One region of the Pseudoalteromonas sp. NS-SX12 genome, then DNA from elsewhere that is predicted to be linked to it. Evidence: predicted binding sites of a transcription regulator. Region 1 holds the regulator's gene; each other region holds the start of a gene.
What was found. The regulator MetJ, encoded in region 1, represses methionine synthesis genes. The targets are predictions, from matches to a motif close to TAGACGTCTAGACGTCTA.

Region 1 (6,377 bases):
TCTTTGTACGTCACGGCCAGAAAGGTCTTCACGCGGATCAGGCTCGGTAAAGCCCAGCTCTCGCGCTTGCTCAACTAAATCTGAGAACTTTTTATCGAGCGAATAATTTGCCCCTAACCAAGACAATGTGCCCGAGAACACACCACTAATTTTAGTGATTTTATCGCCTGAGTTTTGCAGGTCTTTTAAAGCAAAATTAATTGGTAAACCGGCGCCTACACTTGTGTTGTAACGCCACAGTAAATTTTTCTCTGTCTGCAAGCGACGTAAATTTTCATACCAAGTTAGCTCTGCGGTGCCCGCGTATTTATTTGCTGAAATAATATGACAATCGTGCAACGCAAATTCAGGGTATAACTTACTAAACGATTCACTTGCCGTGATATCAATTACCACTTTATGACCATAATCAAGCTCTTTTATAAACTCGATAATCTGCTCAGGTGATGACGCTTTTGCATTATTTTTGAAGTTTGCACTGGCTGTTGCCAGCTCTATACCCTGGCCATTTAACAAACTCGTACTTGAGCGTAATAAACCTACCAACTTAACTGGTAACAAGGTATTTAGACGCGCTAACTGGTCATTAAGCTGTGATAAAAAGACTTCACCAACATTACCAATACCCGCCACAATCACAGCTAATTCTTGTTTAGCGGTGATCAATTCATCATGTAACAATGACAGCGTATCGCTTTCAAGCAACTGGTCGCCAAGTAAAATAGCAAAGCCATTTTGACTCCACGCACCACGTAATGTCATGCTTTGCTTCTCTAATAATGCTTTTGCACTTTCAAGTAACTGCGATTCACTGCCGGCCTCGCTCACGATAGCCACACCAGATACATTCGATTCAATAAGCACCGCATCTTGTAAATAATATGACGCAACTTGCTCGCCAAACTGACTTGGAACAAGCAGTAACGTATTACCCTCTACCTCAAGCGGCTGAAGCGGATGCTGCAGAATAATACTTAACTCTCGAATGCTATCTTTATTGTTATGAGTAAGTTGAAACACGTCAACACTGGCTAATGTCGTTAAAAAACGTTTTGCTTTCGCTTGTTCGTTAGCAACCACTTGCGTGCCATCACTATGGCTATCGTAGCTACTACGAACGACTAATTTAATATCGCTGTCTTTTAATGGTGTCAGGGTTTTAGCGTGCAATACAGGGTTACCCAATCGCGCTAATTGTTGTGCTTGCTGCTGGCTAATTTTATTGTATTTAACCGCCTTCTCTACTTTACGTGGATCGGTACTGTAAACGCCTTGAGTATCTGTCCAAATTGTAACACTGCTGGCATTAATATATTTACCAAGCAAAGTCGCACTGTAATCGCTACCATTTCGGCCCAGCGTCACCGTGTTACCCACTTCGTCACTTGCGATAAATCCCGTCACCACATTAAGTTGGTCGCTCTTTAATGCCTGGCAGCGTGCAGTATTTTCTTGATGCTTAAGATTATTTTGTGCAACAACAAATAGCTTGCGGCTATCAAAGTGAGTCGCAGCAACCCCTTGCTTATTTAAATAATGCGCAAGTAATCGGGCAGACCACAGCTCACCGTGAGCAAGCAACCACGCCTGCTCTAACTCTGCACAGCCAGCACGTTGAGAGATTGCATTAATATCGTCAATAAAGTGAGCATACACTTCACTTTTATCACCTAATAATTCAGAAACCAGTGCGCATTGGTGATCTTTTAGTAACGCAATTACCTCACCAACACCTTTATGATCTTGATTGTGATAACACGACCACAAGCGCACAAGCGTGTCGGTCGTTTTACCTGCAGCAGATACAACAATGGCATCGCCATACGCTAGTTGCTGACAAATATTGGCAACTGCATGGTAGCGCTTGGCACTGCTTAGGCTTGACCCACCAAATTTATATACTTGTTTTGTCATTTAAATAATCACCACAATGCAGGTCGTGCAGCGCAGCATTGAGTGCTTTTTTCTCCACCAGCAGCGACATCTTTGTTAATTGTTTTTGCGAATGCTTGTTCAAGATCTGCGATTAAATCTTCAACATCTTCAATACCAACAGAAATACGAATTAACGTATCGTTAACGCCTGCTTTAATTCGTGCTTCAGGCGCCATGCCGGCGTGTGTCATGGTAGCTGGGTGACAAATTAAGCTCTCTACACCACCAAGTGATTCAGCGAGGCTAAACTGTTCTACACTGGTTAAAAATTTAGCCGTATCTTCAATTGTGCCTTTAATACTAAAGCTCACCATGCCACCAAAACCTTTTTGCTGTGCTTTTGCTAAATCATGTTGTGGATGACTTTCAAGACCTGGGTAATAAACTTTCTCTACATGCTCACAGGTTTCTAAATAGCGTGCGATAGCAAATGCATTTTCTTGGTGCTGTTTAATACGCACATTTAAAGTACGAATACCACGCAGCGTTAAATACGCATCAAATGGCGCACCTGTAATGCCAATATTATTTGCCCACCAAGCGAGCTCTTCGCCTAACTCCGCGGTGCGTGTGATAACCACGCCACCAACAACATCTGAGTGGCCATTGATGTATTTTGTGGTTGAGTGGATAACAATATCTACACCAAATGAAATTGGGTTTTGCAATGCTGGAGATAAAAACGTGTTGTCAGCTCCCACTAACGCCCCTACCGAGTGAGAAACTTCCACTACGTTGGCAATATCAGTTAAACGTAAAACTGGGTTACTTGGCGTTTCAATCCACACTAGCTTAGGTTTAATTGCTTTAATCTGCTCATAGCAAGACGCTTGTGTAAAGTCGACAACCGCTACCTTTAATAAACCGCGTTTTTCAAGGCTCGTGAATAAACGGTAACTGCCGCCATAGCAATCATGAGGAATTAAAATAGTATCTTCTGGTGTTAAGATTTGTGTGCATAAGTGAACAGCAGCCATACCTGTTGCAGTTACAATCCCCTTTTCACCGCCTTCTAGCTTAGCAAGCGTATCAGCCAAAATATCGCGATTAGGATTGCCGCTACGGCCGTAATCATAATCACGCTTTTTATCAAAATCGGCGAACGAATAAGTCGTCGATAAATATAATGGTGGAACAACCGCACCATGATGCTTATCTGCGGTAATGCCATTGCGAACAGCAAGGGTTGTTTGTTTGTTCTGCTTCATAACTCTGCCACTTGGATGTTTAGACGTCTAAAAGGTTAAACCAGTAAGTAATGGAAGTCAAAACTTTTACACGTCTATATAGCCAAATAAATGATATTTGACTATATATTTTAAAACGATAAAATTTTGCCTCTTAATATACAGGCTATCGTCAAAATTAAATCGTAACAGATATAGGCTAGTACACTTTATGGCAACTGAATGGAACGGTGAATATATTCACCCATATGCAGAACACGGTAAAAAATCAGAACAAGTGAAAAAAATTACCGTATCTATCCCACTTAACGTATTGAAAGTACTGACAGACGAGCGCACTCGTAGACAAGTAAATAACTTACGTCATGCAACCAATAGCGAACTACTGTGTGAAGCATTTTTGCATGCGTTTACAGGTCAGCCATTGCCTGACGATGAAGATCTGAGAAAAGATAACCCTGAGCATATTCCGCAAAGGGTAAAAGAAATTCTTGCTGAACGCGGCTTACCGGTTCCAGAGCTTGAAGATGAATAAAAAAAACCTCAGCAATTGCTGAGGTTTTTTTGCTTTTAACCAAGTTAAAGCATGTAGTTTTCTGGCATTTCAATCTGCGCAACGCCTGACTCAACCGCAGCTTCTGCAACCGCACGTGCTACTCGCGGAAGCAAACGCGGGTCCATTGGCTTAGGAATGATGTAATCTTTACCAAATTCAAGGCTTGATTCACCAGACGCTGACAATACCTCTTGCGGTACTGGCTCTTTAGCAATTTCGCGAATCGCATTTACCGCCGCAATTTTCATTTCGTCATTAATCGCTGTTGCGCGCACATCAAGCGCACCGCGGAAAATAAATGGGAAACACAATACATTGTTAACTTGGTTAGGGTAATCTGAACGACCTGTAGCCATAATTAAATCATTGCGCGCAGCATTCGCCACTTCCGGTTTAATTTCAGGATCAGGGTTAGAACACGCAAATACCACAGGCTTATCTGCCATTAATTTTAGATCTTCAGGAGCCAATAAGTCAGGACCTGAAACACCCACAAATACGTCTGCTTCTTCAATAACATCTTGTAAGGTGCGCTTATCTGTATTATTCGCAAACAACATTTTGTATTCATTTAGGTCATCACGACGCGTATGAATAACCCCTTTTCTATCAAGCATATAAATGTGCTCACGTTGTGCACCACATTTAATTAACAGCTCCATACATGCAATTGCTGCTGCACCTGCACCTAAACATACAATTAATGCATCTTTTAACTTTTTACCTTGGATCTCTAACGCATTCAGCATGCCCGCCGCAGTTACAATCGCGGTACCATGTTGGTCATCATGAAATACTGGCACACTACAACGTTCAATAAGCGCTTTTTCAATTTCAAAACACTCTGGCGCTTTAATATCTTCCAGGTTAATACCACCAAAAGTATCTGCAATATTTTCTACAGTATTAATAAAGTCTTCAGTAGTACGGTGCTTAACTTCAATATCAATTGAATCTAAACCAGCAAAACGCTTAAATAATAACGCCTTACCTTCCATAACAGGTTTTGATGCAAGCGGCCCTAAATTACCTAAACCTAAAATTGCAGTACCGTTTGAGATAACAGCGACCATATTACCCTTTGCAGTATATTTATATGCATTGTTCGGATCTGCTGCGATCTCACGAACTGGCTCAGCAACACCAGGACTATAAGCTAATGCAAGATCATTAACTGTCTCTGCTGGTTTGGTTAATTCGATGCTGATTTTTCCAGGAACGGGTTCAGAATGGTATTGTAGCGCTTTTTCTCTTATGTCAGACATGCGTGCCTTATCCTACGATGTTAAAAGTGAGAGATACTGGTTTAATAGTACGGCATTTAGAGTAAATAGAAGTTAAATGCGGTTATATCTTAACCTAAGACCATAGTTGAATTTACAACAATAGGCTTGTGGATATTTTCTGCTAAATCATTACCAGATTGAAGTTAATTCAGATCCGACCAGATTCACAACCATCTATTTTTTACACTCGACAGATACTATTTTGCCAACAGATAGTAAAAATAATGAATATTGAAGCTATCTATAATCCAGTATATAGCCATCTATTTAGAATAAAAAGACATAGAAAAACCATATAACATGACAAAAATTCATATTAAATTTTAGATACAAAAAAAGCACCCTTAGGTGCTTTTTTGAAAGAACTAAAATAGCTCTTATTTTTTGCTTGAAAGCGCGCCAAAACGCTTGTTGAAGCGATCAACACGACCACCTGTATCAAGCACTTTTTGCTTACCAGTGTAGAACGGGTGACACTCTGAACAAACATCTAAGTGGATGTCTTTACAAAGAGTTGAACGCGTTTCGAATTTGTTACCACAAGAACAAGTAGCATTGATTGCTTCGTACTTAGGGTGGATACCTTCTTTCATAGTAAACCTCTAATTAGGCCGCATCGCTCTCCAAACCCGAAGTCTGGCACCATACGTTGTTAAACAAAAATATATAGGGCGCGAATTCTAGCCAACTAACATGCCAATAGCAAGATCTTTAACCATCTTCAGATAAATTTTGTTTAACACTAGCCGCAAACACAATGCCATGATTTAATTTCCACAAATACGCTCTAAAAATAAAAGTTGAATGACTACGCCTGTTGTTGCAGAAATTGCCTTAAATGTACCGCTTTACCGTAACTTTGATTACCTCGTTGAACCTCAGTTTCAAACTAATATTGCGGTAGGTTGTCGTGTTGCAGTTCAGTTTGGCCGTCAGCAACTTGTCGGCATTGTTGTTGCGTTAAAATCAAATAGTGAATTTCTCGATAAACTAAAACCTATTTCACGTTTAATTGATAACAACGCGATTATTGATCGCCACATGATCAGCCTTATCGAATTTGCGAGTCATTATTATCAAAACCCACTTGGCGAGTGCTACCAAGTTGCACTACCAACTTTGTTAAATAAAGGCGAAGCAGTTGATAAGTCTGCGGTGCCTATCATTAAACTAATCGATGAAAATGCATCAGTGAATGGTAAAAAACAGCGCCAACTAATCGAGCATTTAGTTGATTCGGGCAGTACGCCAGTTACCGAATTGAGTGCGCTCGGCTTTAGTAGTGCAACCGTTAAATCACTGCTGGAAAAAGAGATTATTGAAAAAACGGTTGAATACAATCGTGATTGGCAATCAAAACCTCTCGCAATCGGCGATAAACCCAAGCTTAAGCGTGAACAAGCCATTGCACTT
Region 2 (6,377 bases), 280 kb from region 1:
CCAAAGCCTGCAGTTAGTGTTAGGTTATTGGTTGGATAGTAGAACAATTCAAATTCAAACCCTTGTACCGTCGACTTACCTGCATTCGTGGTTTCTCTGTCGTATTGATTACCCGACAGCTGCACGCTAACTTGTTGATCTTGCCAATCTAGATAGAACACGTTGGCGTTCGTCACTAAGGTGCCATCTAGCCAAGTTGAGCGCAGTGAAAGCTCGTAGTTATCGGTAAACTCAGGGTCGTAGGTAAAGAGTGTCGCTCGCGCAGAGTTGGTGCCTACACCACCAGAGCGGTAACCTTGTTGGTAGGTAAAGCTGGTGGTGATGTTATCGGTTAGGTGGTAACTTGCGCCTAATTTCGGCAGGACTTCGTTAAATGTTTTTGACGTTAAAGGCTCGTTTTGTGACGCTTGACTTGCCATATTAAGCAGCTTCGCATTAATACCAGCCACAAGTTGAGCAAACATCGGGTTTGCCACATAATCGCTTGGGTTTGGTAGCAAGTGTGCATTACCAATACCATAGGCTTGCTCAGTCGCATTGGCTTGCTTTTCTTGGTCCCAGCGAATGCCAGCAAACACGTCAAACTGATCATTGATGCTGTAAGTAAAATCAACAAATACTGCGGTGTTGGTAATTTCACGATATAAATTTGAATAAGTATCTAGCAGTACAGGGTCAACCGGTGCGTACAATGCTAATACTTGGTCGGCAACCGCCTGTGGTAAGCCTAACCCGCCATTTTCTGGTGCAGCGACCAGTAATGTTGGTACGCCAAGTTGATTAAAGCTGGCACTACGATTACCAATCGCTTTATCTTTTACTTCTAAATTTGAATAATACGCGCCAATAATCCCTTTTAAATTATCGTATTCAAACGTCAGTTTTAGCTCTTGCGTTAAGGTCTCGTCAGAACGTTTATCGTGCAGTTGTGCAATCGGTAATGGCGATGCATCACCATCCCACTCGTAACCATACTGCATATCTGAATAAGTTGTGATTGCTGTTGCCGACCAAATATCGTTAATGTAGTAATCTAGATTTAATACCACTAAATCTGAATCGGTAAATTCCCATGTTGGGTCATTAAAGTTTACTTTTCGGTAATCGTTAGCGTAACTTGGGTGGGCGTCTGCCCATACAACGCCCATTTCTGTTTCAGATTTGCTGTAACTTAAAATCGCTGAAAAATCTTCAATTGGTTCAAACAGTAGTTTAAAGCGATACAGGTTTGAGTTTGAAAAGTCAGAGTTTTCGTTATCGCGTGCAATGTTTTCAATTACGCCGTCAAAATCTCTGTCTTCGGCGGTAAAGCGAAATGCTAATACATCATCTACTAAGCTACCACCTGCGGCGATCGCTAATTCTTGTTGCCCATTTTCACCTAATATCACGCGCCCTTTAGCGCTGTATTCATATGCTGGGTCGTAGGTATTCACAACAATTGCACCAGCAAGGGCGTTGCGACCTTGTAGTGTCGATTGCGGGCCACGTAATACTTCAACCTGGCTTACATCCCAAGTAGAAAAACCGCCTTGTTGAATCTCACGCATTGGCAAGGGTGCACCGTCAACATAAACACTGGTTAAAAAGCTGTTACCACCACCTGATACATTAAAAGAGTCAATACCACGAATTGTAAAGCCGCCCACGCCAACTTCGCCAGTCACATTAGGCACAACAGATAGGGCATCGTAAAGATTATTAAGCTTTTGCTCTTCCAGTGCTTTATTGGTGATTACGGCTACACTGGCAGGGGTTTCTTGCAAAGTGCGGTCAATTTTTTGGCCAGTAACAATAATCTTTTCAAGTTCATTGTCGTCTTCAGCCATAGTTAATGGTGAAACAATCAAGCTGGTCGCTAGTGCATATTTTACTGCAGCCGTTACAGCATTGGTTCTACGTTTAACAGTAAACATATCGTCCTTTTTAGTATGTAGTTGTGTGAATAATTTATTGAGTAGTTAATTCAGTAACATTTGGTTGTGTTTGAGAGCTTTTAAACGCGGGCTTTTTTGTCACTTGTTTTGCTGCAAAAAAGCTAATACCGCTAAGCAGTAGTAAGATGCTTTGCGTAATCACAACATCAAATTTGTGTTCTGCGAGTTGTTGTGCTGTTTCGCTAGGCAGTAAAACCCAGTCCAGTACGACAACAAGGGCAAATATTGCGCCGCTCAGTTGCAATGAGTATTGATTGAATCTCGCATTGTGTTTGATTAATTGAGCAAGAACTAACATCAGCAAAAATGCCGAAAATACACTGTTTTCAATAATCTCTGCACGCGTTGTTATCTCAATTGGTATAATGCGCGCGGCACTAAAGCCCACAGCAATGGCAAAGATAAAGCCAATAAAGCCACCGCTTGTCATTCGCGTGACAAAATTAAGTGAGCGCTGACTTTGATTACGCTGTTTTGCGCGTTTTTCTAGCCACATTAAATTGCCGGTTAAAATTACATAACAGGTTGCTAAGCCGAGCAAAAAGAAAGCTAACCGCAAACCGTAGCCAGCAAAATCGCCAAAGTGCAAACGGGCAATTACACCTAAGCCACTGCGCACGGCATTATCGTAGTTGTCTTTAGTAAGATAAATTTGTTGTTGATTACTTAGTTGGTAATGTACTGCGGTTTCGGTGGCAAATCTGTCTTGCTTTTGCCCTGTAAAAATCGCGACGGCGCTTTCATCGCCAAAGTGCTCAATCATAATGCGGTCAATGATTGCGTTATCCATGTCTTTTTCTGCCATTGCACGCAATCTGTCGATGCCGTTCATCGTCATTTTGTTGTCGATGATATCAATATGGGGTTCGTTAAATCCTGCTGCCGCGAGTAACTTTTGTTGGTCGCCTTGGTACAACACAAGGGCATAAGAAATTTGGTAGACAATCACTAAATTAAAAACTAATCCGGTGAAGGCATACATCACATGAAACGGCAGTCCCATGGTGCCGATAATATTATGCGCGTCTAACCATTTGTCTTTATTGCTATCTTTACGGTATTGAAAGAAATTTTTGAAAAGCTTGCGCCAATGAATAAGTAACCCGCTAAGCACCGCAACAAAAAAGAACAGGGTAATGATCCCGACAAAATACAAACCAATGCGGCCAAGGCCTAAGTTGTAATGAAGCTGGTAAACAAAATTACCAAAATCCACCGTATCGGCATTGCCAATAATTTCGCCGCTCTGTGCATCCAGCATAATATGCACATCGCTATGATCTTCTCCTGTTTTTGGGTCGGTACCTTCAATATTTTTTGCAAAGTACGCTTCTATGTACGGTGAATGTTCAGTTGGCGGTAATAAATAAAACCTGTGGTCGACATATACATCATATTGCTTACTAATGGTTGCGATAGCGTTATCGTAACTAACATTTTGAGAATCTGTGGATACAGTTTGATTTGCATGTATTGGTAGTTTTTCCCATGCCACAATGTTTTCGCGAAATAAGCTAATTGAACCGGCAAAAAATACAATAAATAACACGATGGAAATAACAAGACCAATCCATGCATGTGCGTTAGTTAATGATTTTAGAGTTTTATTATTCATTATTATTGACTCATCAAAAGAATAACGTTGAGTAAGCAAGAGGGGATAAGAACAAGGCTAATGTTTTTGGCAGCTTTGCGTGCTTTTTCGAATGCGTAACTCCACACCAATACGCCCGCCCAAATTGGGAATGCCAACATTAGCCCTGAAATAAGCCTAACGTCTTCTGCTAATGGCAAAATCAAATTTAAATTGAGCACGATAGAAATGGATAGTAAAAGACCAAAAAAGAAGCCAATCAACGTTTTAGGCCACATAGCTCACCCCCGTTAAAACTAATAGCGATACCACAACGGGTGTATTGAAACGCCAAATGCTTGTTGTATAAGTGCTTAAAATTGTGTGGCTTACCAGCGCAAGCATTAATGTGACAAAGGCCGCCAATAACGAAGATGCAAGCGCAAAAGACAGCGAGAAAATGGCAACACCAATAACATAACCAATAACTAATAAAAAATTAGCAATAGATTTATTCATTGGTTTACTGAGCAGTAGTTGTTTTTCACTGCCTAAGTAACAGGCTAGGCATCCAAGCCAGATTGGGATAATTGCTAAAAAGCTCATTGTAATGCAAATGATATTGATTTTTATTCGATCCTAATGGTGTTTTTTATTTGTCGCAACATTTGTTATTCGAAAAATGTAAAAAATTATTAAAATCAACTGTATTGCTCAAAAGTTGGTTTAAGCGATGAGGGTGTAATAATGACTTTTACAAAGCACTGATTATGAAATGCGAGGCGGGTTTGTTGGTAGAAGTACGGTTGGTGTATTTTTTACGTAAATTTTAAATAGACATCTAAACATCTAGAGCTTGATATTTCCGGCTATCCGTTCATAATTAGCGTCAGGTTAAACCCAATTTACCATAGTAATAAGGATTAAATGATGCCAATCACAGTGCGCGATCAATTGCCCGCCATTAATACATTAAGGCAAGAAAATGTGTTTGTAATGCCACAAAGCCGTGCGCAAACACAAGAGATCCGCCCGATGCGATTAGCCATTTTAAACCTGATGCCTAATAAGGTTGAGACTGAAGTACAGTTTATTCGTTTGCTGGCTAATTCGCCGCTGCAGGTAAATGTGGAGTTACTGCGTTTAGATACTCACCGTAGCAAAAATACCTCTGAGCAACATCTTGATATGTTCTATAAGTATTTCTCAGAAGTTAAAAACGAAAACTACGATGCCATGATTGTGACTGGCGCGCCTTTGGCACACCTTGAATATAGCGATGTTGCTTATTGGCAAGAGTTGAAAGAGATTTTCGACTGGGCTGAGCAACATGTTACTTCTACCTTATTTTCGTGCTGGGCCGCTCATGCAGGGCTATTTCATCACTATGGATTAAAGCGAAAACTTAAAGCGAAAAAGCTCTGTGGCGTGTTTAAACATCAACGCTATTTTGAACACGCAGCGCTAACACGCGGTTTTGACGATGAATTCTTAGTGCCACATTCGCGCTATGGTCATATTAATGAAGCTGATATTGCAAACCACAGCCAGCTTGAAGTCATTGCCGGATCGCCAGAGGTCGGTGCGTTTTTAATTAAGAATAAATCCGGTTCGCAGGTGTATTTAACTGGTCACCCAGAATACGATGCAGATACTTTGAAAAAAGAGTATTTACGCGACCTAGAAAAAGATCAGAATGCGCCTAAGCCAAATAATTATTTTCCCAATGATGATGCCAGCGCCAAGCCAAGTAAAACTTGGCAGAGCCACGCCTTTTTATTATTTTCAAATTGGTTAAACTACTACGTTTATCAAACCACGCCATACGATATTAATTTAGTCAGCCAAGACGTAAGGACTAACAACTATGCCGAATAAATCACAGCAGCTAAGCGCTGCATTAAAAGCGCGTATTCATATTCTTGATGGTGCAATGGGTACCATGATCCAGAAATACAAACTGGAAGAAGAAGATTACCGCGGTGAACGCTTTGCAAATTGGCATGTGTTAGTTAAGGGCAATAATGACTTACTTAGTTTAACCCAGCCACAGATAATTGAACAAATTCATCGTGAATACCTTGCGGCAGGCGCTGATATTATTGAAACCAATACCTTTAACGCGACTACCATTTCAATGGAAGATTATGAAATGGCAAGCTTAAGCCGTGAAATCAATCTTGAATCGGCAAAACTGGCGCGTAAAGTGTGTGATGAATTTGAAGCACAAGACCCAACTAAACCGCGTTATGTTGCAGGTGTGCTTGGTCCAACGTCAAAAACCTGTTCTATTTCACCAGATGTAAACGATCCAGGCTTTAGAAACGTTACCTTTGATGCCCTTGTTGAAGCTTACATTGAATCAACGTTGGCATTGATTGAAGGTGGTGCGGATTTAATTCTGATTGAGACTATTTTCGATACGCTTAATTCAAAAGCAGCGGCTTTTGCAGTAGAAGAAGCATTCGAGCGCGCAGGCGTTACTTTACCCGTAATGATTTCAGGCACCATTACTGATGCATCGGGCCGAACTTTATCGGGCCAAACAACCGAGGCATTCTACAATTCTATTCGTCATATTAAGCCTATTTCAATTGGCCTTAACTGTGCCCTTGGGCCAGATTTACTACGCCAATATGTAGAAGAGTTATCGCGTGTGTGTGAAACCTTTGTATCGGTTCACCCCAACGCAGGCCTACCGAACGAATTTGGTGAATACGATTTAGAAGCGGACGAAATGGCAAAAGAAATTATTGATTGGGCAGAGTCGGGCTTTATCAATATTGTTGGTGGCTGTTGTGGCACCACGCCTGAGCATATTAATGCGATGTATCAAGGCACAAAAAATGTAGCACCGCGCCAATTAC
Region 3 (6,377 bases), 930 kb from region 1:
ACCGGTTACTTACTAGGTAAATCAAGGGATCCAGTAATTTCGCAAGTTTCATGAAGATTTTTAGAAAAATGAGATTTTAATTTATCCGTTAAAAATGACACCGGTTTCCCTAAATTTATTGCGACAATTAATCGCTCAACACGCGCTATAAAAAACACAAAAAAAACTAATTTACGCTTTTAAAATTTTCTTAAATTGGAGGCGTAAATTTAGTCTTTCAAAACCAACTCTTTTTCTTCTTGGCGTAATGTCAGTACTTCAAAGCCATCTTTTGTGACTAAAATAGTGTGCTCCCATTGTGCTGATAATTTTTTATCGCGGGTAACTACTGTCCAACCATCTCGTTTGCTCTTAGTTTTGGCGGTACCTTGGTTAATCATTGGTTCAATAGTAAATGTCATACCTTCTTGGAGCGTTACACCAGTATCCTTTTTGCCAAAATGCAATACTTCAGGCGCCTCGTGCATTTGTCTACCGATACCATGACCGCAAAACTCTCTCACTACAGAGTAACCTTGTTGCTCAGCATGATGTTGAATAACCGCGCCAATATCACCTAATTTAGCACCTGGTTTCACTTGCTTAATGGCCAGCCAAAGTGCTTCGTAAGTCGTTTCAACCAAACGTTTCGCAAACGGCGATACTTCACCGATACAATACATTTTACTGCTATCTGCGATAAAACCATTTTTCTCTAAGGTAATATCGATGTTGATAATATCGCCATTTTTTAGTTTTTGCGTGCTACTTGGCACACCGTGACAAACCACTTCATTAATTGACGGGTTAAGCACAAATGCAAATCCGTACTGACCTTTACTCGCAGGGCGCGCATTTAACGTATTGGTAATATAGTCTTCAACAAAATTATTAATTTCTAGCGTTGACTGGCCGACTGCGATAAACGTATCGAGTGCAGAAAATACGTCTGCCAGTAATTGGCCGGAAGTACGCATAAAATCAATTTCCGTTTGATTCTTAATAATGATTTCACTCATTGCATTCACCTTGCTGATCACATTGACGCAGTAACTCTTGCTCCATTATTTCAGCAAAGGTTAAATTAGGATTACGCTCTGCAAGGCGCCCTACTTTTATCCAAAACTCGGCTTGAGAGTTGATTGAACGCACCATTACGGTGCTAGCATGACGAATTTCATCATGTAATTGGTCAGAAATTTTAACGATACCCATAGCGACACACTGTTTGATTATATGCTTTATATATAGTACGTATACATAACATATAAAATCAATAAAAAAATGGCGCCAAAGGCGCCATTCTGGGCTGGGTAACAAATAAAAAGTTTATCTTGGCAGATTTTTGCTTAACTTTTTGTTTTTATTCATTACATCACTGTAATAACCGTGAAGCGCTTCACTTAATTGACCTTCTTGGCGTTTAATTTGTTCCGCTTGGGTAATGTTTTGCTGCTTTAACGTTACGTTTTCAGCACGTAATTGATTGATTACATCACCTTGCTGCTGCGCCTTAGTTTTAAGTTCATCAACGCTATGAATTGATTCTTTTAACAGGGCATTTAGCTCTTCATTACGCTCATTAAGTTCACGGCAGTGATGCTTCATTACCGATTTACTCATATTCGCTTCTTCAACTTGTTGCTGGAGATCTTGAAGCTTAGCGGTCACTTCTACGCTTGGTTTTTTCTTTGCGTCTGTTAACTGTTCCATCAGTGTTTCAAGCATGGCGTTTGAGTTTTCCCACTCACGCTCAATTAACTGCACATGCTTAATAATCATCGCATGATCATTTTGCAATTGCTCAAACTGCTGCTGTTTTTCTAAAAGCAGTTTCTTCTGTTCAATTAATTGTTCAGTAAGCGCTTTTTCATGTGCACGCTGTGCAAAGGAGGTAATATTAGCTTGTACGGGATCTGAACCGCAAACAAGTTCAGGAGCATTTCGTTCAGAGGTAACCATTTCCCTTTCCTCGTTATTATACCTATCAAAAGTTGGTTAAATTTTAGCAAGATAAAGGCAGGGGGGAATTTGATCTAAATCAGTTTTTTTAATTAAGAATCGTTATCAAAGGTAAAACTATTGCGCTAGATCAAAAAAGCGATGCATTTGCATCGCTTTTGATTATTATAGCTTTTTTTGCAATTATACGAGTTGATTCGCTTTTGCTACGATATTCTCTACCGTAAAGCCAAAGTGTTCAAATAGTTCATTTGCAGGCGCAGATTCACCAAATGTTGTCATACCTACAACCGCGCCATTTAAACCAACGTACTTATACCAGTAATCTTCAATGCCCGCTTCTACCGCGACACGTTTAGTTACTGCACTTGGTAGTACTGATTCTTTATAAGCCGCATCTTGTACGTCAAATAAATCAGTTGACGGCATAGAAACAACACGTACTTTTTTACCTTGAGCGCGAAGTTCAGCTGCTGCTTGCATTGAAAGCTCAACTTCAGAACCTGTTGCAATAAGAATAATCTCAGGCTCACCATCACAGCTTAATACGTAACCACCTTTACGTACATTCGCTAATTGCTCAGCTGTACGCGCTTGTTGTTGTAAGCCCTGACGTGTAAATACAAGTGATGTTGGGCCATCTTTACGCTCAATAGCATCTTGCCATGCAATTGCAGACTCAACTTGGTCACATGGGCGCCAGTTAACTAAGTTAGGCGTTAAACGCATGCTTGCTAGCTGTTCAACTGGTTGGTGCGTAGGACCATCTTCTCCTAAACCGATTGAATCGTGCGTATACACAAAGATTGAAGGCTGCTTCATAAGCGCCGCCATACGTACTGCGTTACGCGCGTATTCCATAAACATTAAGAACGTCGCACCGTAAGGAATAAAGCCTTTATGCAGCGCAATACCATTCATAATTGCCGACATACCAAATTCACGTACACCGTAGAAGATGTAGTTACCTGATGCGTCATTTGCTGTTAAGCCTTTTGAACCTTCCCAAAGTGTCAGGTTTGAACCTGCAAGGTCAGCAGAACCACCCATAAACTCAGGTAACATAGGGCCAAACGCATTAAGTGCATTTTGTGATGCTTTACGTGTCGCTGGGTTTTCAGGGTTTGCCTGTAGGCCTTCAATATAGGCTTGTGACTTCTCAGCCCAATCAGCTGGTAATTCACCTTTTTGACGACGTTCAAACTCTGCCGCTAGTTCAGGGAAAGCTGCTTTATACGCATCAAATTTTTCAGCCCAAGACGCTTCTTTTGCGGTACCCGCTTCAACTGCATTCCAATCAGCATAAATATCAGCTGGAATATCGAAAGCATCATGCTCCCAGTTTAAAAATTCACGTGCAGCTGCAATTTCAGCATCACCTAATGGTGCACCGTGACAGTCGTGGCTACCTGATTTGTTTGGTGAACCGTAACCGATTACTGTTTTACAACAGATCAATGTTGGTTTGCCCGTTTCTGCACGTGCTTCATCAATTGCCGCGCGAATGGCTTCGCTATCGTGACCATCTACATTCCGCACAACATGCCAACCGTAAGATTCAAAACGTGCTGCCGTATCGTCAGTAAACCAACCTTCTACTTCACCGTCGATTGAAATACCGTTGTCATCCCAAAACGCAACTAGCTTACCAAGGCCTAATGTACCTGCTAGTGAACACGCTTCGTGTGAAATACCTTCCATAAGGCAACCATCACCTAGGAAACAGTAAGTAAAGTGATCAACAATATCGTGACCTTCGCGGTTAAACTGGTGCGCAAGTGCTTTTTCAGCAACAGCCATACCAACCGCGTTCGTAATACCTTGGCCTAATGGGCCTGTCGTTGTTTCAACACCCGGTGCATAACCGTATTCAGGGTGACCCGGTGTTTTAGAGTGCATTTGACGGAAGTTTTTAATTTCCTCAATTGGAAGATCATAGCCAGATAAATGCAGTAAAGAATAAATTAGCATTGAGCCGTGACCGTTTGACAGAATAAATCGGTCGCGATCAGCCCAATCAGGGTTTGCTGGATTATGGTTTAAATAGTCGCGCCATAGCACTTCAGCAATGTCTGCCATACCCATAGGGGCACCTGGGTGGCCAGACTTGGCCTGTTGCACAGCGTCCATAGATAGAACGCGAATAGCATTTGCTAGTTCTTTACGTGACGGCATGGATTTTCCTACCTCATTATTTGTTTGCTGTCATAATTTGGATACATTGGCCAATAAGCACTGGCAATAGGAAGTACTTATTGGTCAATGTACCCACGCAGCTCTATTCTTACCTATAAGCACACGCGGAGCAATGGAAAACCGACTATAATCTAGCTTCTTTATGCACAAAACAGCCTAGTAACGGTGAAGAAATTTCACTTTTAATTTTTTTTAGACGTCTAGGCGTAAAGTTGTTGTTTGCAGCGTCGTTATTCGGTAGAATACTCGACCATTTAATTGAACCTGCGCAAATCCTTGTGGCAACGCGCATTTTTTGTGAGTGAGTAGAAATACCATGGCAAGAACTTTATTTACTTCTGAGTCAGTATCTGAGGGTCATCCGGATAAAATCGCTGACCAAATTTCTGATGCGGTTTTAGACGCAATTATCACACAAGATAAGCATGCGCGTGTTGCCTGTGAAACAATGGTTAAAACAGGTGTTGCAATTATCTCTGGTGAAATTTCAACAGATGCGTGGGTAGACCTTGAGTCAATCACACGTAAAGTAATCACAGATATCGGTTACACATCATCTGACGTAGGTTTTGACGGTGACACATGTGGCATCATGAACCTTATTGGTCAACAATCACCTGAAATCGCACAAGGTGTTGACCGTACTAAGCCTGAAGAGCAAGGCGCTGGTGACCAAGGTTTAATGTTCGGTTACGCAACTAACGAAACACCAACATTAATGCCTGCGCCACTTTATTACTCGCACCTACTTGTAGAGCGTCAAGCACAAGCACGTAAGTCAGGTATTCTTCCTTGGTTACGTCCTGATGCAAAATCTCAGGTAACCTTCGTATATGAAGACGGTAAGCCTGTTGCAATTGATGCGGTTGTACTATCTACTCAGCACAACCCAGACATCGAGCAAGACGCACTAGTAGATGCTGTAATGGAAAACATTATTAAGCACACGCTACCTGCTGAGCTTTTAACTGAAGACACTAAATACTTCATTAACCCAACTGGTCGTTTCGTAATCGGTGGCCCTGTTGGTGACTGTGGTCTTACAGGTCGTAAAATCATCGTAGATACTTACGGTGGTATGGCGCGTCACGGTGGTGGTGCTTTCTCTGGTAAAGATCCATCAAAAGTTGACCGCTCTGCGGCATACGCGGGTCGCTATGTTGCTAAGAACATTGTTGCAGCTGGCCTTGCTGATAAGTGTGAAATCCAAGTTTCTTACGCTATTGGTGTTGCTGAGCCAACGTCAATCACAGTTGATACATTCGGCACAGGCAAAATCTCTGAAGAGAAATTAGTAGAGCTAGTACGTGAGCACTTCGACTTACGTCCTTACGGTATTACTAAGATGCTTGACCTACTTCACCCAATGTACCAAATGACTGCAGCATACGGTCACTTCGGTCGTGAACCGTTCGAAATGACGGTAGGCGAAGATACATTCACAGCATTTAGCTGGGAAAAAACAGACAAAGCAGACGCACTTCGCGCCGCTGCTGGTTTATAATAACCGTCTGATTGAGAAAAAGCGCCATTGGCGCTTTTTTTATGCCTAAAATTCAGTAAGTTGCTATGATAACCGCTCTAGCAAGTGATAAAGAAACTACACGGTGAAGTTATGTACCTTTCAATCAAGCATTACCCTGAAATAGCAAACAATACTAACCAACAAAGAATTGTACGCCTTGCCAAACCTTACTTAACAACTCCGGCAATTGTTTATATTACACATGTTTTGGTGTTGGTTTCTCTGGTTGTAATAAACCTACCAAGTGTGCAACAACTATCGCCTTTGCTTTTAAAGGGCGGTTTATTTATTACTTATTTAATAGCAATGCATTTTGCGGGCATTAATACATGGCAGCGTAAGCAGTTTTTAACACACCTTGATGAAATCCAAACAAAATCAGAACAATCCGATATCGCCCTCGCCCAGTCATCTTTATTTAATTATTGGAAAGACACTCAAATAACTAAAACCTTTATCGTTACCGCCCCTACTTTCGCACGCATGAAAACCTTCGAATTTGGTTATTTGAGCCTCAGCGAAAATGGAGAAAAAGCGATGATCCGAGTATTAGAAGACGAAAACTTGGCATCAAGCCAACTTAAAATTGCCATTTTTAACGACCAAGTCATCCCTGCGGTCATCGAGGAAAATACGCACGTTATCCTCACACTTGCAGAGCATTCGATAAATGGCACAATTAGTAAAATTAACCAAGTAGCAAAACGAAAAGTCA

Region 2: the regulator MetJ is predicted to act here: its motif matches at 4,345-4,362, upstream of AC2IOM_RS07395 (homoserine O-succinyltransferase).
Region 3: the regulator MetJ is predicted to act here: its motif matches at 4,331-4,348, upstream of metK (methionine adenosyltransferase).

What each region holds. Positions count from the first base shown of each region.
Region 1 is NZ_CM170634.1:1,298,577-1,304,953, reverse strand. It holds gene metL (bifunctional aspartate kinase/homoserine dehydrogenase II) at 1-1,914, opposite strand, end outside; gene metB (cystathionine gamma-synthase) at 1,923-3,143, opposite strand; gene metJ (met regulon transcriptional regulator MetJ) at 3,334-3,657, shown strand; gene AC2IOM_RS06150 (malic enzyme-like NAD(P)-binding protein) at 3,702-4,943, opposite strand; gene rpmE (50S ribosomal protein L31) at 5,342-5,557, opposite strand; gene priA (primosomal protein N') at 5,769-6,377, shown strand, end outside.
Region 2 is NZ_CM170634.1:1,573,815-1,580,191, forward strand. It holds gene AC2IOM_RS07375 (TonB-dependent receptor) at 1-1,916, opposite strand, end outside; gene AC2IOM_RS07380 (PepSY-associated TM helix domain-containing protein) at 1,951-3,552, opposite strand; gene AC2IOM_RS07385 (hypothetical protein) at 3,555-3,809, opposite strand; gene AC2IOM_RS07390 (hypothetical protein) at 3,799-4,116, opposite strand; gene AC2IOM_RS07395 (homoserine O-succinyltransferase) at 4,441-5,388, shown strand; gene AC2IOM_RS07400 (homocysteine S-methyltransferase family protein) at 5,378-6,377, shown strand, end outside.
Region 3 is NZ_CM170634.1:371,959-378,335, forward strand. It holds gene map (type I methionyl aminopeptidase) at 210-998, opposite strand; gene AC2IOM_RS01825 (ParD-like family protein) at 991-1,194, opposite strand; gene AC2IOM_RS01830 (hypothetical protein) at 1,309-1,941, opposite strand; gene tkt (transketolase) at 2,125-4,116, opposite strand; gene metK (methionine adenosyltransferase) at 4,454-5,641, shown strand; gene AC2IOM_RS01845 (hypothetical protein) at 5,753-6,377, shown strand, end outside.